Regions from separate parts of the Streptomyces sp. AM25 genome, predicted to be linked through region 4. Evidence: riboswitches for the same ligand, from Rfam matches in the RefSeq annotation. Region 4 holds a riboswitch; each other region holds the start of a gene.

Region 1 (5,576 bases), on a different contig from region 4:
TCAGAACAGGCCCTTCGGCAGACACTCGTCGTACGCGGCGACGGCCTGGGGGTCGACCGCCGGGAACAGGCCGTCGAGGTCGACGGCGGTCAGCTCGGCGAGGTGCTCGGCCGCGGCCAGGAAGCGGTCCTGGCCGGCCGGGGTGACGACACCCTCGGCGAGGGTGCGGAACTTCTTCGCGTAGGCCGGGCGGTCGAAGGGGCGGGCACCGGCGGGGTGGGCGTCGGCGACGGCCAGTTCGTCCTCGATCACCGAGCCGTCGCCGAGAGTGATCACCGCTCGGCCGCCGAAGGCACGGCGGTCCGGGTCAGGATCGTGGTAGCGGCGGGTCCACTCCGGGTCCTCGATCGTCGTGATCTTCCGCCACAGCTCGACGGTCTCCCGGCGGCGGGCGCGCTCGGGGGCGTAGGAGCGTTCGTGGTGCCAGGTGCCGTCCTCCAGGGCGACCGCGAAGATGTACGGCACGGAGTGGTCGAGGGTCTCGCGACTGGCCGTGGGGTCGTACTTCTGCGGATCGTTCGCTCCGGAGCCGATCACGTGATGGGTGTGGTGGCTGGTGTGCAGGACCACCGAGCGCACCCCCTCCAGCGGGCCGGCCTTCTCGCGCAGCCGGCGGGCCAGGTCGATGATCGCCTGTGCCTGGTACTCGGCGGAGTGCTCCTTGGTGTACGTGTCGAGGATCGCGCGGCGCCGCTCGCCGGGTTCGGGGAGCAGCACGGTGTAGTCGGCTCGGGGCCCGTCGAGCATCCAGGCCAGGAAGCCGTCCTCGCCCTCGTATACGGGCGAGGGGGAGGTTTCGCCGCGCATGGCCCGGTCGACGGCCTCGATGGCGGCCTTGCCGGCGAAGGCGGGTGCGAACGCCTTCCAGCTGGATATCTCACCCTTGCGGGACTGCCGGGTCGCGGTCGTGGTGTGCACCGCCTGCTGAACGGCCTGATGCACGACCTCGGTCGGCAGCCGGAGCAGGGCGCCGAGTCCGCAGGCGGTGGCGGCGCTGAGGTGGGCGACGTGGTCGATGCGGTGCTCGTGCAGGCAGATGCCCTTCACCAGGGCGACGTGGATCTCGTACGCGGCGACGATGCCGCGCAGCAGGTCGGCGCCTGTACGGCCGGCGTGCTGGGCGACGGCGAGCAGGGGCGGGATGTTGTCCCCGGGGTGGGAGTAGTCGGCTGCGAGGTAGGTGTCGTGGAAGTCCAGCTCGCGCACGGCCGTGCCGTTGGCCCACGCGGCCCACTCCGGGGAGACCCGGGCGCGGGTGCCGAAGACCGACGCTCCCACAGTGCTTGCCCGGTGGGCGGTGGCCTGGGCCCGTGCGACGGCGACCGGGCGGCGCAGCAGGGAGGCGACGGCCACCGAGGCGTTGTCGATGACCCGGTTGACGGCCATCGTGACGCTGTCGGCCTCCAGTTCCTCGGTGCCGGTGGCCACGGCCGCGAGCTTCCAGGCGAGTTGGTCCTCGCGCGGGAGCCGGTCGGCACTGGGGTGGACACGGACGTGGTGCTCGATCACGGGACTCCTCATGGGTGTCGGGCGGTCCTGCGGGGGCTGACGTGATCAAGACTGCCCGCGTGCGGCCCGCCGGGCCACCGCTCCAATCTGCGGAATCCGTACAGCACGGAGCTGCGAATCTGCGAAGACTGCGAATGCTGCGGATGCCGGGTTCGCAACTTCCCGGCCCTCCGGTACCGTTGCCCGACGGCTCGCGACGAGGAGGTGCGCCATGGCCCGGCGACCGGCCGACCGCAAGGTCTACGCCCACGCCAGACTGCGCCGGCTGCGTCGCGAACGAGGCATGAACCAGGTCGACCTGGCCCGCGCGCTCGGCATCTCCACCAGCTACGCCAACCAGATCGAACAGAACCAGCGCCCGCTGACCGCCCCGGTGCTGCTGCGGATCGCGGAAGTCTTCGGCGTCGACGCGGAGTTCTTCTCGGAGGCGGACGAGCACCGGCTCGCCGCCGACCTGCGCACCGCACTCGCCGACGAGGCGTGCGGGGTGTCGCTCCCCGCCGAGGAGATCTCCGAGGCCGCCCGCGACCAACCGGAGGTGGCCCGGGCCCTGGTCGCGCTGCACCGCCGCTACCGCGACACCGCCGAACAGGCCGCCGCCCTCGCTGCACCCGGGACGGGCGTCCCGCTGCCGCCCGCGGAGCCGCACGACGAGGTGCGGGACTTCTTCTACGCCCACCACAACCACTTCGGACCGCTGGACACCGCGGCCGAACAGACGGCCACCGCCATGGAACTGCGGCCGGGCCGGACCGCCGATCCGCTCACCGCGCGCCTCGCCGAATGCCACGGGGTCCGGGTGGTCCAGGCTGCGCCGGGCCGTTCGGCCGACGCCCGGCACTTCGATCCCGCCACCGGACTGCTGTTCCTGTCCCCCTGGCTCAGCGACGGTCAGCGTGCCTTCCAACTCGCCACGCAGCTGGCCCTGCTGGAGCACGCACCGCTGCTCGGCCGACTCGCCGACGCCGCCGACATGTCCTCACCGGAGTCGGCGGCGCTGACCCGCATCGGCTTGGCGAACTACTTCGCGGGCGCCCTGCTCATGCCGTACTCGGTCTTCCACACCGCGGCCGAGGAGGTGCGGTACGACATCGAGCTGTTGTCCGCACGCTTCGGCGTCGGCTTCGAGACCGTCTGTCACCGTCTGAGCACGCTGCAACGCACCGGTCACCGGGGAGTGCCGTTCTCGTTCGTGCGGGTCGACCGGGCCGGCAACATCTCCAAACGGCAGTCGGCGACCGACTTCCACTTCTCCCGCCTCGGCGGCACCTGCCCGCTCTGGACGGTGTACGAGGCGTTCTCCGCACCCGGGCGGATACTGACCCAGGTCGCCGAAATGCCCGACGGCAAGCGGTACTTCTGGATCGCACGGACCATCACCCGGGGTGGCTTCGGCCACCATGCCCCGCGTGCCGACTTCGCCGTCGCGCTCGGCTGCGAACTGCGGCACGCGCACCGGCTCGTCTACGCCGAGGGCATCGCCCTGGACGACCCCCGCGCAGCGACACCGATCGGCCTGGGCTGCCGGATCTGCGAACGGCGCAACTGCGCACAGCGGGCCCGGCCACCGGCCGGCGGCCGGCTGGCCATCGACCCGGACCGGCGCACGTATGTGCCGTATCAGGTGGAGAGCAGCAGCCTGTGACCGCGCCGGGCCCGTGCGCCCGGCATGTTTTGCATCTCGGTCCGGGTGAAGGCGACCCAGCACACCGTGCGGCCCTCTCCGTGGCGCGGCGAACCCACTGGGCGCGCCCCCGGACAAGGCGCTTGAGGGGTGGACTTACTAGGACGTCCAACTATATGTTCGTGACCAAGGCCCGCGGTGCAGGGAAGCCGGTGTGAATCCGGCACGGTCCCGCCACTGTGACCGGGGAGTGTGCCGTCGAGAGCACGCCACTGACGCGATGCGTCGGGAAGGCGGGCGGCACGCGGTGATCCGGGAGTCAGGATACCGGCCGCGGGATGTTCCGTGTTGTCCACGAGGATGGAGCAGACACGCATGGCACCGGTCCGCACCCACGACCCCGGTGATCCGGCGGAGCACGACGCGGAAACGACCGCGCATCCGTAACGCTCCTACGGCTCTCCCGCCTTCGCGTCCCACGGCTGCCCTCGCGGCGCACCTCACCCGGTGCCGCCGTCGGCCTGCCGTGCCGTCCCCGGATCCCACCTACGGGAGCAGGTTGTTCATGATCCACGAACTCACCCATTTCTTCGGCGGCAAGCGCGCACCCGGGATATCGGGGCTCTTCGGCGATGTCCACGACCCCAACACCGGCACGGTGCAGGCCAAGGTGCCCCTGGCCGGGCGCGAGGAGACCACGGCCGCGATCACCGACGCGGCATCGGCACAGGCGGAGTGGGGCGAATGGAATCCACAGCGCCGCGCCAGGGTCCTGCTGAAGTTCCTCCAGATCGTCGAAGGCGAACGGGACGCCCTGGCCCGGCTGTTGTCCGACGAGCACGGCAAGACCATCGCCGATGCACATGGCGACGTCCAACGCGGTCTCGAAGTCGTCGAGTTCGCCGCCGGCATCCCGCACCTGCTCAAAGGCGAATTCACCGACAACGCGGGCACCGGCATCGACGTCCACTCACTGCGCACGCCCCTGGGCGTCACAGCGGGCATCACTCCGTTCAACTTCCCCGCGATGATCCCGCTGTGGAAGGCGGCACCCGCGATCGCCTGCGGCAACGCCTTCGTCCTCAAGCCGTCCGAGCGCAACCCGTCCGTACCGCTGCGCCTCGCGGAGCTCTTCCTGGAGGCGGGGTTGCCGCCGGGGGTGCTCAACGTCGTCAACGGCGGCAAGGAAGCGGTCGACACGCTGCTGGAGGACCCCCGCGTCCAAGCCGTCGGCTTCGTCGGATCCACCCCGATCGCCGCGCACCTCTACGCCACCGCCGCCGCGCACGGCAAGCGTGCCCAGTGCTTCGGCGGCGCCAAGAACCACATGATCGTGATGCCGGACGCCGACCTCGACCAGGCCGTGGACGCCCTGATCGGCGCGGGCTACGGCTCCGCGGGCGAGCGCTGTATGGCCATCTCGGTCGCCGTGCCCGTCGGCGAGGAGACGGCGAACGCCCTGGTCACCAAGCTCAAGGAACGCATCGGCACGCTGCGCATCGGCCGCTCCGACGACCCGGAGGCCGACTTCGGCCCGCTGGTGAGCCGCGATGCGGTCGACCGCGTACGCCGCTATGTGGACATCGGCACCACGGAGGGCGCCGAACTCGTCGTCGACGGACGCGGATTCGTTCTGCCCGGCCACGAGAACGGGTTCTTCGCCGGGGCGTCCCTCTTCGACCGCGTCACCACAAGCATGCGGATCTACCGGGAGGAGATCTTCGGCCCGGTGCTCTGCATCGTCCGCGCGGCCGACTACGAGGAGGCCGTGCGCCTGCCGAGCGAGCACCCGTACGGCAACGGCGTGGCCATCTTCACCCGCGACGGGGACACCGCCCGGGACTTCACCCGCCGGGTGAACACCGGCATGGTCGGCGTCAACGTACCGATCCCGGTGCCGGTCGCCTACCACACCTTCGGCGGCTGGAAGCGCTCCGGCTTCGGCGACCTCAACCAGCACGGCCCCGACGCCATCCGCTTCTTCACCCGCACCAAGACCGTCACCTCGCGCTGGCCCTCCGGGGTCAAGGAGGGCGCGAGCTTCACCCTCCCCACGATGGGATGACGGCGATGACTGACACCCTGCTCTCCGAGGACCAACTCGCCCTTGCCGAGACGGCCCTGGACTTCGCCCAGGAACACCTCGCCCCGCATGCCGTCGCCTGGGACCGGGCCAAGCACTTCCCCGTCGACACCCTGCGCAAAGGAGCCCAGCTCGGCCTCGGCGGCATCTACGTCCGCGAGGACTCCGGGGGCTCCGGCCTGATCCGCTCCGACGGAGTCGTCGTCTTCGAAGCGCTGGCCACCGGCTGCCCGTCCATCGCCGGCTATCTGTCGATCCACAACATGGTCGCGTGGATGATCGACCGCTACGGCGACCAGAACCAGCGCGTCCGCTGGCTTCCCGCACTCTGCTCCATGGAGTCCCTGGGCAGCTACTGCC
Region 2 (5,576 bases), on a different contig from region 4:
TCGCGGCCAGCCCCTTGCGCAGCAGGTCCGCCGCCTCGGCGGCGCCGGGGACGCGGGGCGAGTGGATGTCGTAGACGCCGGGGCCGACTTCGCGCGGGTACCCGGCCGCGGCCAGCTCGCCGGCGACCTGCATGTGGGAGCGGGCAGCCTCCAGGCTGATGACGTCGGCGTCGAGGTCGTCGATGGCGGTGAGGATGTCGCCGAACTCGGCGTAGCACATGTGGGTGTGGATCTGGGTGTCCGGCCGGGTGCCGCTGGTGGCGAGGCGGAAGGCCTCGGTGGCCCAGGCGAGGTACGCCGCACGGTCGGCGGCGCGCAGCGGGAGGGTCTCGCGCAGGGCGGGCTCGTCGACCTGGATCACCGAAGTGCCGGATGCCTCAAGGTCGTTCACCTCGTCGCGCAGGGCGAGGGCGACCTGCCGGGCGGTCTCAGCGAGCGGCTGGTCGTCGCGGACGAAGGACCAGGCGAGCATGGTGACGGGCCCGGTGAGCATGCCCTTGACCGGCCGGTCGGTGAGCGACTGGGCGTAGCGGGTCCAGCGGACGGTCATCGGCTCGGGCCGGGAGATGTCGCCGGCGAGGACCGGCGGACGGACGTAGCGGGTGCCGTAGGACTGGACCCAGCCGTGCTGGGTGGCCAGGTAGCCGGTGAGCTGTTCGGCGAAGTACTGGACCATGTCGTTGCGTTCGGGCTCGCCGTGGACGAGCACGTCGATGCCGGCCTTCTCCTGGAAGGCGACGACCTCGCGGATCTCGGCCTCGATGCGCTCCTCGTAGGCGCCCTCGTCGATGCGTCCGGCGCGCAGGCCGGCGCGGGCGGTGCGCAGCTCGGTGGTCTGTGGGAAGGAGCCGATGGTGGTGGTCGGCAGCAACGGCAGCCGGAGACGGTCGTGTTGGGCCGCGGCGCGCAGGTCGTAGGGCTGCGAGCGGTGCGTGTCGGCCTCGGTGACGGCGGCGCTGCGGGCGCGCACGGCGGGGTCGTGGGTGATGGCGGAGCCCGCCCGGGAGGCCAGATCGGCGCGGTTGGCGGCGAGTTCGGCCGCGACGGAGTCGGTGCCGCGCTCCAGCGCCCGGGCCAGGGTGACGATCTCGCCCGTCTTCTGGCGGGCGAAGGCGAGCCAGCGGACGATCTGCAGGTCGATGTCCCGTTCGGCCGTGGCGTCGAGCGGGACGTGCAGCAGGGAGCAGGAGGCCGCGACGTCGACGCGGCCGGCGAGGCCGAGGAGGGTGCCGAGGGTGGCCAGCGACTTCTCCAGGTCGTTGATCCACACGTTGCGGCCGTCGACCACGCCGGCGACGAGGCGCTTGCCGGGCAGGCCGCCGACGGCGGCGAGGTCGTCGAGGTTGGCGGCGGCGGACCCGGTGAAGTCGAGGGCGAGACCCTCGACCGGGGCCTTGGCCAGCACCGGCAGGGCCTCGCCGAGGCGGTCGAAGTAGGAGGCCACCAGCAGCTTCGGCCGGTCGGCGAGGGTGCCGAGCTCACGGTAGGCGCGGGCGGCGGCGTTCAGCTCGGCCGGGGTGCGGTCCTGGACCAGGGCGGGTTCGTCGAGCTGCACCCACTCGGCGCCGGCGGCCCTGAGGTCCGCCAGCACCTCGGCGTAGACGGGCAGCAGCCGGTCGAGGAGCGTGAGCGGCTCGAAGCCGGGTGCGACGCCGGGCGCGGGCTTGGCGAGCAGGAGGTAGGTGACGGGGCCGACCAGGACGGGGCGCGCGGCCAGGCCGAGGGCGAGGGCTTCCTTGAGCTCGGCGACCTGCTTGGCGGAGTCGGTGGTGAAGACGGTGTCGGGGCCGAGTTCCGGGACCAGGTAGTGGTAGTTGGTGTCGAACCACTTGGTCATCTCCAGCGGCGCCACGTCCTGGGTACCGCGGGCCATGGCGAAGTAGCCGTCCAGGGCGTCTTCTTCGACGGCCGCGCGGTGCCGGGCGGGGATCGCGCCGACCATGACGCTGGTGTCCAGGACGTGGTCGTAGTACGAGAAGTCGCCGGTCGGCACCTCGTCGATGCCCACCTCGGCGAGCTGCCGCCAGGTGGTGCGGCGCAGTCCGGCGGCCGTCTCCCGGAGGGCGTCCGCGCCGACACTGCCCTTCCAGTAACCCTCGATCGCCTTCTTCAATTCACGGCCCCGGCCCTGGCGGGGGTAGCCGTACACGGTGGCGCGTGCTGCCGCGGCTGCGGACTTGCTGGTCACGGAACTCTCCTTCGCGAGCTTCTTCCGGGATCCCGGAGCATGGCGAGAACGCGAAGGGGTGGCGGACGGGCCGCACCACAGCGGTGGGTTGCCCGTTCGGTATGTGCGCCGACCCGCCCTCGAGGTCACCGGGATCTCCGCGCACGAACGGTCGCGCGCGGGCAACGGGCAGGTCTTCGGACTCACGGGCACGTCTGCCGGGGGCAGACACCTAATGGCCGTCGCTTCCCGGGCCCGTCACGGACCCAGTGCGTATGACGGCGGTCGTTCCCGCTCACCGCTGCGGGGCAGTCCCGGATTCCCACCGGGTTCCCTCTTGCGACGCGCCTGCCTGGCGGACAGGGGCGAACCAGCTGCACGCGCCAGCCTAGATCGGGGACGCGGTGCTTGAACAGTGGGTTTGGGTCATGGCTTCGCGGCATTGTCAGTGGTCGGTGCGACGATCGTCCCGACGGCGCGAACACGTGCCGTGCCGTCCGGCACACCCGGACCGGATACGAGGAACGAGGAGTGAAGTCCCGTGCGCATCGTGGTCAGTGAGTTCATGAGCCTGGACGGCGTCGTACAGGCGCCCGGCGGAGCCGAGGAGGACACCGACGGCGGTTTCGCCCACGGCGGCTGGTCGCACCCGTTCTTCGACCCGGAGGTGATGGGCGGGACCATCACCGAGATCATGGGCAGGACGCAGGCGCTGCTGTTCGGGCGCCGCACGTGGCAGACGATGGCCGCGGCGTGGCCGGAGCGGGCCGGCGACCCCTTCGCCGACCAGATGAACGCCATCCCGAAGTACGTCGTGACCGGAACCCTGGGGGACGCGGAGCTGACGTGGAACAACACCACGCGCATCCCCGGCGGCGAGGCCCTCGCCCGCATCCGCGAGCTGCACGCGGCCGACGGCGGGGACCTGCTGGTCATGGGGAGCCCCACGCTCGTCCGCACCCTCCTGAGCGAGGGCCTGGTCGACGAGCTGCGGCTCATCATCACGCCGGTGCTCCTCGGCGGCGGCAAGCGGATCTTCACCGACGACGGGGTGCTGCGCACCCTGGAACTGGTCTCCTCGGTCACCAGCGGCACGGGCGCGCACGTGTGCACCTATCGTCCGGCCCCTTAACTTGGCTCTGTCAGCAATCACCGCCGACCGCATTCCAGACCTTCCTGGACCAGAACGAGACCCCCGGTCGAAGTCCTGGCGAACCCTCGGCAAAGGCAAGGCTGTTCTTCAGCGGCACGGAGTTGCTACCTCGTGTCTTCGGAGGTCGCCGGAACGCGGTGGTGTGCCCGGCCCTGGTTCTCGCGCGTCGGCGTGGGAAGCGGGGGCGGCGTGGCACGGGCCGTTGCGCAGCGGCGTACGAGGCACTTGGCCGCGTACGCGGCCAGGCCGGTCAGGGGCACGGCAGTGAGGGCGACCAGCGTCCATTGCTCCGCGTAGTGGGCCGCTTTGGTGGGGGTGTTCGCGAACGTGGTCATGGGGCCCCAGGTGTAGTAGCCGAACACCATGATCAGCTGGGATCCGGCCGTGCGGATGACCGTACTGAGCGCCGTCGGTGCGGTGGCCCCGAGCAGACACACGATCACCGCGTAAGGGAGGTATCCGGAGGCCAGCCTGCTCCAGGCGGTCACGTGGAGGCCGTCCCCGTCACCGGCCACAGCGATCCACGCCGAGACGCCGCCCGCCAGGAGCACCACGACAACATCCCGGGCCAGAGCCGTGCCGTACCTGAGCACTGGGGTGCCCTTGCGCAGCCTCTCCTGTTCCATTGCGCGTCCTTTCCGCCGGGTGGCAGGCGGTACCGCGCAGGCCGACCGGGCCAGTGCCTGACGGTGGCAAGGCCACCGCCACGCCGGGCCGCGACCCCACCCACCATGCATCCCAAACCGCCACAGAAGTCTCTTCACTCTAGAGAGAGGAGAAAGGGCATTTTTAGTTCCGCTGAGCACGCCCTGCATCGCCGGCATCCGAGAGGCACGTGCACGGAAACGGTTCGATCGAGCGGCATCGGCGGCCCGTATCACAGCACATACAAGGAGAGGCTCGGCGAGCAGACGTTCTCGCCGAGCCCCCTCTGCTGGTGCCGGTCAGGTCCGGGGGCGTGGAGCTCCACGGCTTGGCGGATCCGGTCCTGCGCACGGGCCCTGCGGGGGCCAGGGGCGCAGTAGCAGGATCGCGCCCGGCCCTGCGCTTCGAGCCGGCCGAGACGGACCAGTTCGCGGATGTCACGGATGGCCTGCTGCTCGGAGAGGTCGGCGTCGGCCTGGTGACCGGGCGGCGCACCCTTGAACCCCAGAAAGCCATCAGCAGTGCGTGGACCACGAGCTCGTCGAGTCCGTCGGCTCGGCCCCGCGGACCGGAGAAGACCTGGGGCCACGGTGGCCTGCGGCCCGCCGACGTGTTCGGTCCTTCGAAGGTGCGATGCGGGACGGTTCGGGGTGTGATCGAGCCATGCCGACTCTTCGGATCATTGATCAGCCCGGGGCGGGCCGCGGTCTGGTGACCAGGGCTGCCCTCGATGAAGGCGATGTGGTGGCCCGGATCAGCACACCCCGGTTCCGGGCTCGTCCTTCGCGCACTTCCATCCAGATCGCAGTCGACCGGCACATCGACAACCTGGACGCCCTGGCCTACCTCAACCATTCCTGCGACCCGAGCACCCATGTGGATGTCCGGTCCCTGGCGGTCACCGCCGCCAGGAATATGAGGGCAGGGGAGGCGCTGACCTTCTTCTACCCGTCCACGGAGTGGGCCTTGGCCACTCCGTTCACGTGTGCCTGCGCAAGCCGAAGGTGCCTGGGCCGTATCCATGGAGCCCGGGGAGTGCCTACTGCCGTACTCGATCGGTATCGCCTCAACCCGCACATCCGGGAGCTGGTCGCCGCACGGGACGCGGCTACGGCGCCTTGACGGTACCGAGCAGGCGCAGCAACATGCCCGGGCAGTGGCAGGGACGGCCGCACCGGGAGCAGTCCCAGCCGCTGTGCAGCCAGTAATCGTGGAGGACAGTGACCGGCTCCCAGCCGAGAGCCTTCAACGGGCCCTCGCTGCGGCCCGGCCGGTCGTGCAGCCAGGAGATCACGTACGCCTGGGTGCACCGTTCACGCAACCACGCGGTGCTGCGTGCTGTGAGTGCTCCGCCGAGGCCGCGTCGGCGCATCGGTTCGGCCACGGCCAAGGTATTCAGCTGGCCGATCCGGCGGCCGTCCACGGAGGGCGGGACGGCGAGCAGCGTTCCGTGCGGCATGGGAGCGATGAACTCGCGGTAGTCGTCGTCATGCAGAACGCGGGCGATCGCCGCCCCCGCCACCGTGGCAGGCCTGCCCGTGTGCGCGGTCAGAAAGAGCAGCGACCCCGTGCGCAGCTCCTCGAGGACCTGGTCGACGGTGAGCATGCCGT
Region 3 (5,576 bases), on a different contig from region 4:
GCGAACGGTGCGATGGTCGCCAGCATCCGGGCGCCCCGGATCACCACCCCGTCGCCGTCCTCGCGCACGATGCGCGCGGCGACGCTCCCGCCGGCCTGCCGGGGGCCCGCCACGGCGCGGTTGACCTGGGGCGGGATGAGCGTGTGGCTGCACAGCAGGTCCTCTTCACGGACCTTCTCGTAGTAGCGGCGGATGTTGTCCCCGAAGGCCGGGTCGGCCCCGGCGAACCAGTCGGCGGCCGAGGCCAGGGCCATCAGGGCGCTGTTGAGGTAGTCGCCCGTGCGCCCGAGCATGCCGTTGCTGTGCTCGGCCCACACCCGGAACGCCCGGCGTCGTTTGACGAGTTCGTCGGGTGTGGTGGGGACGAGGAAGGAGGAGGCGACGGGCTCACCCGAGGTGGGGGAGCGGTACGTCAGAACGTCCTGGTGTTCGGCGGAGTGCTGCAAGTCGTACAACTCGGCGTACGTCTGCACGACGTTGCGGAACGCGGGATGGTGCTGGATCCCCCCGACGAACGTCTCCCCCTGGACGTGCACAGTGGGGCGGGAGTCGGCGAGCCGGGCGAGAAATTCCTCGCCGGTGCGTGCGGCCACTGGGGCTCCTCGGGGCTTTCCGTCAACGGTCACACCTCGGTCCACGCCGGATGCCCGGCGCCACGGCCGCCGCCCATCATGCCCGTATCCGCACCGGCCTTGCCAGTTGTCGAATGCGCGCGGTTCACGGCGCGGGTGCGCGCGTGGCGGCACATGGCGCCAGTTCCCGCTTCGCCACCGCCCGGAAGCCGTGCGGCGGGCGGCCGGTGAAGCGCTGGACGGTGTCGGTCGTACGGTTCTCGGAGCCCTCGGCGATGGCGCGGTCCATGCCGGCGAGCATCTCGGCGAACTCCAGGGGCATCCGCGCGGCCAGGCGGTCCCGCATCTGCTCGTACGTCAACCGGCGGTGGAGCACGGTCCGGTCCGTGGTCTCCGTGAGGATGGCGGCGATGTCGTCGTAGCCGAGTGCCTCCGGTCCGGTCAGGATCAGATCGCTGTTGGGCGCGTGGTCTCCGGTCAGGGCGTGGACGGCGACGGCGGCGATGTCGTCGGCGTCGACGAAGCCGACCCGGCCGGCCCCGGCCGCGGTCAGGATGATGCCGTCCTCGCGGATGCTGTCGGCGTGGAGGTGTGCGCCGGTGAAGTTCTGCATGAACCAGGAGGGCCGCAGTACCGCCCACTGGTCGAACAGTCCGGGCAGGGCCTGGTGTACCGCCCCCACTCCCGGCCTGCCTTCGGGGATGGCCGAGGAACTGAGCAGTACCGCACGCCGGACGCCTGCGCCGAGTGCTCGGTGGAGGAAGGGCAGCATGACGGTGGCGGGGTCCGGATCGCCGACCGGCGGGACGAGGTAGACGCGGTCGGATCCGGCGAGGGCGTCGTCGAAGGTGGCCGGGTCGTACCAGTCGAAGCGGACCGCTTCCGCACCCGGCAGCGGGGCGGGCCGACGGCTCGCGGCCCGGACGCGGTGGCCGGCGGCGATCAGACGGGCGGCCGTCCGGCTGCCGGTGGTGCCGGTGGCTCCGATGACCAGGATGGTGCCGGTGTCGGTCATCGGACGGCGCTCCCGGCGAAGTCCAGGCCGAGGTCCTGGACGGCGAGGGGGTTCCAGTAGTCGCGGTAGGAGGTGAAGAGCCCGCCCTGAACGGACACGACGGCGATGTAGGTCATGTCGAAGGGGGCTCCTGTCCGGACCAGGCGGCCCACCCCGCGCATCTCGACCACGATGGTCTCCGGCTGGGTGGTCCGGTGGATGTGCAGGTGCGGGAAGTCGTGCAGGTCGATGTGATCGGGATAGTCGCGCATGTAGGCGGCGATGGCCTCGCGGCCCTCCAGCCGGCCGGGTCGGCCCGGGGGCGCGAAGGGGAATTCCATGACGCCGCCCTCGGCCCACAGGCCGACCCAGGCGGGAATGTCCTTGTCGAGGAGCAGGCGCAGGCTGTGCCGGTAGAGCACTTCCGGTGAGGCGGGTGTGGGCATGGGGTTCCTCCGTCCCGTACGATACGGACCACTGGTCCGCTTCAATGAACGATACGGACCGGGGGTCCGTATCGTCAAGGGAGGAGTCACGTGACCGAGCGCAGACCGCGCAAGGACGCCGTGCGCAACAGGGCAGCCGTCTTTGCGGCCGCCGATGTGCTGTTCGCCCAGTGCCAGAGCCCCGACAGCGTCACCATGGCCGACATCGCGGCCGCGGCCGGGGTCGGCAAGGCCACCCTCTTCCGCGCCTTCGGTGACCGCACCGGGCTGATCCGTGCGCTGTACGAAGCCCGCCTCGAACCGGTCAGTACCGCGACCGAACAGGGCCCGCCACCCCTGGGGCCCGCCACCCCGCCCCTGGCGCGGGTGCCGGCCCTGCTCGATGCCGTGCTGTGCTTCAAGCTCGACAACCGCCACCTCGCCCTCGCCCTGGAAAAGACCGGCGCCGACAGCCCGTACGCGACGAAGCAGTACGAGCGGTGGCACACCCTGCTCCGGGAGTTGCTGGAGCAGGTCCTGGGGCCGGCCGACAGCGACTTCGCCGCCCACGCCCTGCTCGCCGCCACCCGGGCCGACCTCGTCGAATACCTGGTCGGCTGCAGGGGGGTGCCCCGCGAGGAACTGCGGGAGCAACTGGCGAAGTTCACCGCCACGGTCCTCGGCGCCCCTGCTCACCGGGGCTCGGCCGCCGACCGCTGACAGCGGCCGAGCCGTCTCCGGTGTATCCGGTGTCTGTGGCGGACTCGGTGCCGGTCCGGTCCGCCAGGGGCGCTGCGGTGAGGTGTGTGCCGGGTGCGCGGCGTCGTGTCAGGGTGCTGTCGGCGGTCGGTGTTGCCAGCGGCGTTCGACCCTGGCCAGGCGCCAGTAGCCCAGGGCGCAGGCCCATACTGCGACGAAGAGTCCGACGATGATGAAGCCGACGTTGTTGAGGTCGATGCCGGAGATCCAGTCGGTGACCGGGTCGTTGAGCGCGAGCTGGTCGTGCAGGACGCCGATGAGTTCGATGGTGCCGATGAGGAAGGCGACGGCGATCGACAGTCCGGTGATGGTGAGGTTGTAGTAGACCTTGCGGACGGGGTTGGAGAATGCCCAGTGGTAGGCGAAGTTCATGAACGTGCCGTCGAGGGTGTCGAAGAGGCTCATGCCGGCGGCGAACAGCAGCGGCAGGCACAGGATCGCGTACCAGGGCAGCCCGGCTGCGGCGCCGCTGCCCGCCATCACCATCAGGGTGACTTCGGTGGCTGTGTCGAAGCCGATGCCGAACAGCAGGCCCACCGGGTACATCTGGCCGGGACGGGTGATGGAGCGCGTGAGGCGGCCGAGGATGCGGTTGAGGAACCCGCGGTTGCCGAGGTGCTTCTCCAGCTCGGATTCGTCGAACTGCCCGGCGCGCATGGCCTTGAAGACGCGGTGGATGCCTGCCAGGGAGATCAGGTTGAGCGCGGCGATGAGGTAGAGGAAACCGCCGGAGACCGTGGTGCTGACCACGCCGAGGGTCTGGTGGGCACTGGAGTTGTCGTTGGTGAGCGTGCCGGCGACCTTGGCCCCGACGGAGATGAGGGCGGCGAGGACGACGATGATGGTGGAGTGGCCGAGGGCGAACCAGAAGCCCACCGATATCGGACGTTTGCCGTCGGCCATCAGCTTGCGGGTGGTGTTGTCGATGGCGGCGATGTGGTCGGCGTCGAAGGCGTGCCGCATGCCCAGGGTGTAGGCGGTCACGCCGAGGCCGAGGCCGAACACCTGCTTGCCGACGGTGTAGTGGTGCGGGGCGACCATGGCCACCAGGATTCCGAAGGCGACGACGTGGAGGGCGGCGATCACGGCCATCAGGCCGCCGGTGCGTATCCAGTCCTTGCGTTCCCATCGGAGGACCGGGGTGGCGGGGAGGGCCACGGCCTCGGCAGCGGTCGGGGGAGGGTTGTGGGGCGGAGTCATCTCGGGCAGCCTCTCCAGCACCTCGTGGATGGTCGTCGAGCGGTGCCGTGGCCGGTCTCCTGGCTGACGGGTCGAACGCTGCCGCACCGGCCTTCCAGGGCGAGGTGCCCCGTGGCCTTCCGCTGGTGCGCCGGCTTCCCGATCACAGTGGCGAGGGCCGCTCCGGCATCGCACCGGTCTTCCCGAACACCACGGCGCAAAAACGGTATTGGCCGAGAACCATCGCCTGCAAGACTGCGAAGGTATGCAGGTATCGATTTTCTGCCCAGCAATGGGCAAGGCTGAGATCATGCATCTGATCCCCGCGGAGCGTGCGCACCGGAGCGCGATCGACGAGCACACGGTCTGCGACGCCATCGAGGGCATCGGCGACCTCGCACGGGTCCGCGCCTGGTCGGAGCGGTTCGCCCTGCTCTCTGACCCCGGGCGGCTGGCCCTGCTGCTCGCCGTGCACCGGGCCGGGCCCATCGCCGTCTCCGACCTCGCCCTCGCCACCGGCATCAGGGACACCGCCGTGTCCCAGTCGCTGCGTCTGCTGCGTGCCGCCGGTGCCGTGGTGGCCGAGAAGGACGGCCGCATCGTCCGTTACCGTCTCTGCGATCAGGAGATCGCCGGACTCCTCGGCCGTCTCTCCACGTTCAGCGATGGGTGAAGCCCGGTGAGCGTTTCTCCACGAAGGCCGTCATGCCCTCCTTCTGGTCCGCTGTGGCGAACACCGCGTGGAACAGGCGGCGTTCGAAGCGCACGCCTTCCGTGAGGGTGGTCTCGAAGGCGCGGTTGACGGCCTCCTTGGCCATCATGGCGACCGGTGCGGACATACCCGCCACGGTCTCGGCGACCGCCAGGGCCTCGGCGAGCAGGTCGTCGGCCGGGACGATCCGGGACACCAGGCCCGCCCGTTCCGCCTCCTCGGCATCCATGGTGCGGCCCGTCAGGCACAGCTCCATGGCCTTGGCCTTGCCCACGGCGCGGGTCAGTCGCTGGGAGCCGCCGATGCCGGGGATGACGCCGAGTTTGATCTCGGGCTGGCCGAAGACGGCGGTGTCGGAGGCGAGGAGGATGTCGCAGAGCATGGCGAGTTCGCAGCCGCCGCCCAGCGCGTAGCCGGAGACGGCCGCGATCGTGGGGGTGCGGACCTGGGCCAGCCGGTCCCAGGCGGTGAACCAGTCGCTGAGGTACATGTCCATGTAGCTCTGCGGCCGCATCTCCTTGATGTCCGCCCCGGCGGCGAAGGCCTTCGCCGAGCCGGTGACGACGATGCAGCCGACCTCGGGGTCGCGATCGAGCGCCTCCGCCGCCGCGACGACCTCGGTCATGACCTGAAGGTTGAGCGCGTTGAGGGCCTTGGGCCGGTTGAGGGTGAGGAGCGCGGTGCGGCCCTTGCGCTCGACGAGGATGGTCTCGTACGTGTGGCCGGGGGTGTCGTCGCTCATGCCGGTGTTCCGTTCTCGTACTCGTGGGTGGGCGGTGCGGAGCGTCGGCGGATGGCCCGGACGATGCCGGAGAAGTCCTGTCCGGTTCCGTCTCCCTCCGCGAACTCGGCATACATCTGCGCGGCGCGCAGGCCCAGTTGGGCATCGACCGCACCCGCACGGGCGGCGTCTGCCGCGAGCCCGAGGTCCTTGG
Region 4 (5,576 bases):
GATCACGCGATCACGCGAACGCGGGCATGATCCGCTCGTGGATGAGCCGCAATTGGGCAGGGACGTCGGCAACGTCCGGAAGGTCGCGGCCCGTGAAGGCCTTGACCAGTGTCCGGTCCGTCACAGCGCAGATCATGTGGTTCACGCCTGCCGGGGCGATCTGCGTACGGATCTTCTCCAGGCACTCCTCGGGCGTGCCCGCGATGGACAGCCGGTCGGCTGCCGCGGGCGGGGTGAGCTGGATGCCGCGGGCCAGGTCGCCCGCAGCGATCGCCTCGATCACGGGCTTGAGGGCGCTGGGGTCGACGCCGTTGCGGTGCAGCAGTTCCTCCGGCATGGAGGACGCGTAGATGCCGACCATGCTGCGCGCGGCCTCCTTGGCCTGCGCGGAGTCGGGGCCCGTGGCGAAGACGACCCAGGCGCCGATGTCGAGCGAGGTCCAGTCCTTGCCGGCGCGTTCGGCACCGGCCCTGATGTGCCGGACGGCGTACTCGCATGCCTCACGGCTGTAGCCGAGCGCGTGGTGGCAGCCGTCGGAGAGTTCGCCTGCCGCCTCGAACGACTTCGGGCCGCGCATGGCCCCGAGCTTGACCGGCACTCTGGCCTGGACGGGGCGGGCGAAGGTGAACAGCCCGTCGTAGGAGTGGAAGTCGCCCCGGTACGTGATGCTGCCGTGGTCGAGGAGCGTACGGACGACGTGGTGGGCCTCCTTGACCCGCGACAGCGGGCGGTTGCCGGCCGATGCGATGCCGTGCTGGGCGAGCAGTCCGAAGTTGCCGCTGGACAGCACGACTTCGGCGCGGCCGCCGGACAGTTCGTCCAGGGTTGCCACTGCCTGGGCGATCAGGGCGGGTTCGCGCAGCAGGACCGGGGAGACGCTGGGCCCGAGGCGCAGGGCACGCGTCCGGCCGGCAGCGACGGCGAACAGCTGCCACAGGTCCTTGTGCCAGGTCTCGTCGGCGGCGTAGCAGGCGTGGAAGCCGAGTTCGTCGGCGAGACGGATGGCAGCCAGCGACTCGTGGACCGGGTAGTCGGGGAGCATTGCGTAGCTGAACCTCATGGGTGGCACCCTGCATCGGGCTGCGGGGCATGACAAGGCCCCACGCCGGTCCCCATCGCCCTCGGGCGGTCCCCGGCTGTTTCCGGCCCTCCTGAGGCCCTCCTGGGTCCACCGTGAGGCCCCTCCCGAAGCCCCCTGAACCCCCCTCACCGCGCCGCCACCGCACCTCCGCAACGGTTCCCAACGCCCCCGTCCGTTAGCACATTCCGCAACCGCTCGACGACGCGCCGACACAACATGTGGGGGCGCTCCCGACCCCCGGCACTAGATGTATGCTCGTCCTCGCTGTCGTCGCAGGGGAATCCGGTGGAAATCCGGAACTGTCCCGCAACGGTGAATGTATGCGCATATGCGCTCCACAAGTCCGAGGACCTGCCGTCAGCGCGCCCACGTCCGAGCCGTCCCAGGGCCCGGCATGGGTGACGAACACGTCCGGGCCTCGCGGGTTGGGCCGATGGGCGCTGTCCGGCATGCCCCGAAGAAGTGTGCCGGTACGCGATCCGTCGAGCGCCTCCCGAGCGGCCCCAGCCGACCAGCCGAGCGAGGGAGAGCCACACGTGACCATCGCGCCCGCCGATCCGGTCTCAGCAGCCACTGCGGAGGAGACCGGAGGTCCCGGGACCGCGCTGCTGCGCACCCTGACCGATCTCACCGCCGATCTGCCCGCCACCGACCCCGGCAAGGTCGCCGCCGCCGCGCTGCGCGGCCGGCACCCGGGGTCGGACGAGGCGGAGCTGCGGTCCCTGGCCACCGAGGCCGCCGCGGGGCTGATCGCCGAGGAGCCGGAGTACTCGCGGCTCGCGGCGCGGCTGCTCACCCTCGCCATCCGGGAGGAGGCGGCCGGCCAGGGCGCGGTCTCCTTCTCCGCCTCCGTCGCCGTCGGGCACCGTGAGGGCCTGATCGCCGACGAGACCGCCGCGTTCGTGGCCGAGCACGCCGAGCGGCTCGACGCCCTCGTCGAGAACGCCCTCGCCGACGGTGCCGACAACCGGTTCGGGTACTTCGGCCTGCGGACGCTCCACAGCCGCTACCTGCTCCGGCACCCGATCACCCGCAACGTGATCGAGACCCCGCAGCACTTCCTGCTGCGCGTCGCCTGCGGTCTGGCCGAGGACCGCTCCGTCCGGGCCCTGGAGGACGTGGCCGAGCTCTACCGGCTCACCAGCACGCTCTCGTACCTGCCCTCCTCCCCCACGCTGTTCAACTCCGGCACGCGCCACCCGCAGATGTCGTCCTGCTACCTGCTGGACTCGCCGCTGGACGAGCTGGACTCGATCTACGACCGCTACCACCAGGTCGCGCGGCTGTCGAAGCACGCGGGCGGCATCGGGCTCTCCTACTCCCGCATCCGCTCCCGCGGTTCGCTGATCCGCGGCACCAACGGGCACTCCAACGGCATCGTGCCGTTCCTGCGCACCCTCGACGCCTCCGTCGCCGCGGTCAACCAGGGCGGCCGGCGCAAGGGCGCGGCCTGCGTCTACCTGGAGACCTGGCACGCGGACATCGAGGAGTTCCTGGAGCTTCGCGACAACACGGGCGAAGAGGCCCGCCGCACCCACAACCTCAACATCGCGCACTGGATTCCGGACGAGTTCATGCGCCGCGTCGAGGCGGACGCCGACTGGTCGCTGTTCTCCCCGGCGGACACCCCCGACCTGGTCGACCTGTGGGGCGACGAGTTCGACGCCGCGTACCGCACGTACGAGGCCGAGGGCAAGGCCGTCAAGCAGATCCCGGCCCGTGTGCTCTACGCCCGCATGATGCGCACCCTCGCGCAGACCGGCAACGGCTGGATGACGTTCAAGGACGCCTCCAACCGCACCGCCAACCAGACCGCCGAGCCGGGCGCCGTCGTCCACTCGTCCAACCTGTGCACCGAGATCCTCGAGGTCACGAACGACGGCGAGACGGCCGTCTGCAACCTCGGTTCGGTCAACCTCGCCGCGCACCTGGGTGCCGACGGCGGGATGGACTGGGAGAAGCTGGACCGCACGGTCCGCACGGCGGTCACCTTCCTCGACCGCGTCGTGGACATCAACTTCTACCCGACCGAGCAGGCGGGCTCGTCCAACTCCCGCTGGCGCCCGGTGGGTCTGGGCCTGATGGGCCTGCAGGACGTCTTCTTCCGGCTGCGGCTGCCCTTCGACTCCGCCGAGGCGAAGGCGCTCTCCACCCGCATCTCCGAGCGCATCATGCTCGCGGCGTACGAGGCCTCGGCCGACCTCGCCGAGCGGCACGGCCCGCACCCGGCCTGGGAGGCCACCCGCACCGCCCGCGGCGTGCTGCACCCCGACCACTACGCGGACGCCACGGCCACCTGGCCGGAGCGCTGGGACACCCTGCGCGCCCGGATCGCGAAGACCGGCATGCGCAACTCGCTGCTGCTCGCCATCGCCCCGACCGCCACGATCGCCTCGATCGCCGGTGTCTACGAGTGCATCGAGCCGCAGGTCTCCAACCTCTTCAAGCGCGAGACCCTCAGCGGTGAGTTCCTCCAGGTCAACACCTACCTGGTGGAGGACCTGAAGCAGCTCGGCGTGTGGGACTCCACCACGCGCGACGCGATGACCGATGCCAACGGCTCGATCCAGGACCTGAAGTGGATCCCGCAGGAGGTGCGCGACCTGTACCGCACCGCCTGGGAGGTCCCGCAGCGCTCCCTGATCGACATGGCCGCGGCCCGCACGCCGTACCTGGACCAGAGCCAGTCGCTGAACCTCTTCATGGCCTCGCCCACCATCGGCAAGCTCAGCTCGATGTACGCGTACGCCTGGAAGCAGGGCATCAAGACGACGTACTACCTGCGTTCGCGCCCGGCGACCCGCATCGCCCGCGCGGCCTCCGGCTCCACCGCCGCGTCCGCCCCCGTCCCCCTGCAGCAGGCCGCGCCCGACGCGGACGCCATCGCCTGCTCCCTGGAAAACCCCGAGTCCTGCGAGGCCTGCCAGTAATGTCCGCCGAACGCCAGAAGAACCTGCTCGACCCGGGCTTCGAGCTGACCCTGCGTCCCATGCGGTACCCGGACTTCTACGACCGCTACCGCGACGCGATCAAGAACACCTGGACCGTCGAGGAGGTCGACCTCCACTCCGACGTCGCCGACCTCGCCAAGCTCTCGCCGGGCGAGCAGCACATGATCGGCCGCCTGGTCGCGTTCTTCGCGACCGGTGACTCGATCGTCGCGAACAACCTCGTGCTGACGCTGTACAAGCACATCAACTCCCCCGAGGCGCGCCTGTACTTGTCGCGGCAGCTCTTCGAGGAGGCCGTGCACGTCCAGTTCTACTTGACGCTGCTCGACACCTACCTGCCCGACCCGGAGGAGCGCGCCGCCGCGTTCGACGCGGTGGAGAACATTCCGTCCATCCGCGACAAGGCGCAGTTCTGCTTCAAGTGGATCAACGAGGTCGAGAAGCTGGACCGGCTGGAGACGAAGGCCGACCGCCGCCGCTTCCTGCTCAACCTGATCTGCTTCGCCGCGTGCATCGAAGGCCTGTTCTTCTACGGCGCGTTCGCGTACGTGTACTGGTTCCGCAGCCGCGGCCTGCTGCACGGCCTGGCGACCGGCACCAACTGGGTGTTCCGCGACGAGACGATGCACATGAACTTCGCGTTCGAGGTCGTCGACACCGTGCGCCAGGAGGAGCCCGAGCTCTTCGACGACGAACTCCGGCAGCAGGTCACCGACATGCTCGAGGAGGCCGTCGAGGCCGAGCTGCAGTTCGGCCGTGACCTGTGCGGCGAGGGCCTGCCGGGCATGAACACCGAGTCGATGCGCGAATACCTCCAGTGCGTCGCCGACCAGCGCCTGCAGCGCCTCGGCTTCCCGGCGGTCTACGGCTCGCAGAACCCGTTCTCCTTCATGGAGCTGCAGAACGTCCAGGAGCTGACCAACTTCTTCGAGCGCCGCGCCTCCGCCTACCAGGTGGCGGTCGAGGGCACGGTCTCGTTCGACGACGAGTTCTAGAGACCGCCTCCCTGCAGACGAACGAAGGGCCCGTACGGAACGGAATGTTCCGTACGGGCCCTTCGGCCGTGACGACTAGTCGTTGGCGACGACCGGGTACCGCGGCGTACCCTCCTCCATCTGCCGCAGCGCATCGCGCCGCTCCCGCTTCGAGAGGCGGTCGATGTACAGGCGCCCGTAGAGGTGGTCCGTCTCGTGCTGGAGGCAGCGGGCGAAGTAGCCCGTGCCCTCGACGCGGATCGGGTTGCCCTTCATGTCCTGGCCGCTGACGACCGCGTAGTCGGGGCGGGCCAGCGGGGCGTAGGCCGTCGGGACGGACAGGCAGCCCTCGTTGGAGTCGTCGAGGACGCGGCGGTCGGCCGGCAGGTCCTCGAGGACGGGGTTGCAGACGTGGCCGACGTGCCGGACGCCCTCGTCGTCCATGCAGTCGTAGACGAAGACCTTGAGGTCGACGCCGATCTGGTTGGCCGCGAGGCCGACGCCCTCGGCGGTGCGCTGGCTCGTGAACATGTCGTCGACGAGCTCGGCGAGCTTGTCGTCGAACTCGGT

Evidence for each region. Region 4 has a riboswitch for cobalamin ahead of ACLHRZ_RS12535 (ribonucleoside-diphosphate reductase subunit alpha). Riboswitches for the same ligand answer to the same signal wherever they lie in the genome.
Region 1: it holds a riboswitch for cobalamin, as region 4 does, so the genes downstream of both, mmsA (CoA-acylating methylmalonate-semialdehyde dehydrogenase) here and ACLHRZ_RS12535 (ribonucleoside-diphosphate reductase subunit alpha) in region 4, are expected to answer to the same signal.
Region 2: it holds a riboswitch for cobalamin, as region 4 does, so the genes downstream of both, metE (5-methyltetrahydropteroyltriglutamate--homocysteine S-methyltransferase) here and ACLHRZ_RS12535 (ribonucleoside-diphosphate reductase subunit alpha) in region 4, are expected to answer to the same signal.
Region 3: it holds a riboswitch for cobalamin, as region 4 does, so the genes downstream of both, nicT (Nickel transporter NicT) here and ACLHRZ_RS12535 (ribonucleoside-diphosphate reductase subunit alpha) in region 4, are expected to answer to the same signal.

What each region holds. Positions count from the first base shown of each region.
Region 1 is NZ_JBKIWN010000005.1:186,351-191,926, forward strand. It holds gene ACLHRZ_RS08345 (MmgE/PrpD family protein) at 1-1,509, opposite strand; gene prpB (methylisocitrate lyase) at 1-1, opposite strand, end outside; gene ACLHRZ_RS08350 (short-chain fatty acyl-CoA regulator family protein) at 1,721-3,154, shown strand; cobalamin riboswitch at 3,313-3,483, shown strand; gene mmsA (CoA-acylating methylmalonate-semialdehyde dehydrogenase) at 3,699-5,198, shown strand; gene ACLHRZ_RS08360 (acyl-CoA dehydrogenase family protein) at 5,195-5,576, shown strand, end outside.
Region 2 is NZ_JBKIWN010000002.1:442,730-448,305, reverse strand. It holds gene metE (5-methyltetrahydropteroyltriglutamate--homocysteine S-methyltransferase) at 1-2,188, opposite strand, end outside; cobalamin riboswitch at 2,339-2,557, opposite strand; gene ACLHRZ_RS04000 (dihydrofolate reductase family protein) at 2,709-3,299, shown strand; gene ACLHRZ_RS03995 (hypothetical protein) at 3,425-3,946, opposite strand; gene ACLHRZ_RS03990 (SET domain-containing protein-lysine N-methyltransferase) at 4,599-5,087, shown strand; gene ACLHRZ_RS03985 (N-acetyltransferase) at 5,074-5,576, opposite strand, start outside.
Region 3 is NZ_JBKIWN010000005.1:194,511-200,086, reverse strand. It holds gene hpaB (4-hydroxyphenylacetate 3-monooxygenase, oxygenase component) at 1-593, opposite strand, end outside; gene ACLHRZ_RS08400 (NmrA family NAD(P)-binding protein) at 718-1,587, opposite strand; gene ACLHRZ_RS08395 (nuclear transport factor 2 family protein) at 1,584-2,012, opposite strand; gene ACLHRZ_RS08390 (TetR/AcrR family transcriptional regulator) at 2,103-2,711, shown strand; gene nicT (Nickel transporter NicT) at 2,820-3,950, opposite strand; cobalamin riboswitch at 3,983-4,159, opposite strand; gene ACLHRZ_RS08380 (ArsR/SmtB family transcription factor) at 4,240-4,602, shown strand; gene ACLHRZ_RS08375 (enoyl-CoA hydratase) at 4,589-5,383, opposite strand; gene mmsB (3-hydroxyisobutyrate dehydrogenase) at 5,380-5,576, opposite strand, start outside.
Region 4 is NZ_JBKIWN010000008.1:196,609-202,184, reverse strand. It holds gene ACLHRZ_RS12540 (LLM class flavin-dependent oxidoreductase) at 11-1,060, opposite strand; cobalamin riboswitch at 1,329-1,454, shown strand; gene ACLHRZ_RS12535 (ribonucleoside-diphosphate reductase subunit alpha) at 1,618-4,011, shown strand; gene ACLHRZ_RS12530 (ribonucleotide-diphosphate reductase subunit beta) at 4,011-5,027, shown strand; gene def (peptide deformylase) at 5,103-5,576, opposite strand, start outside.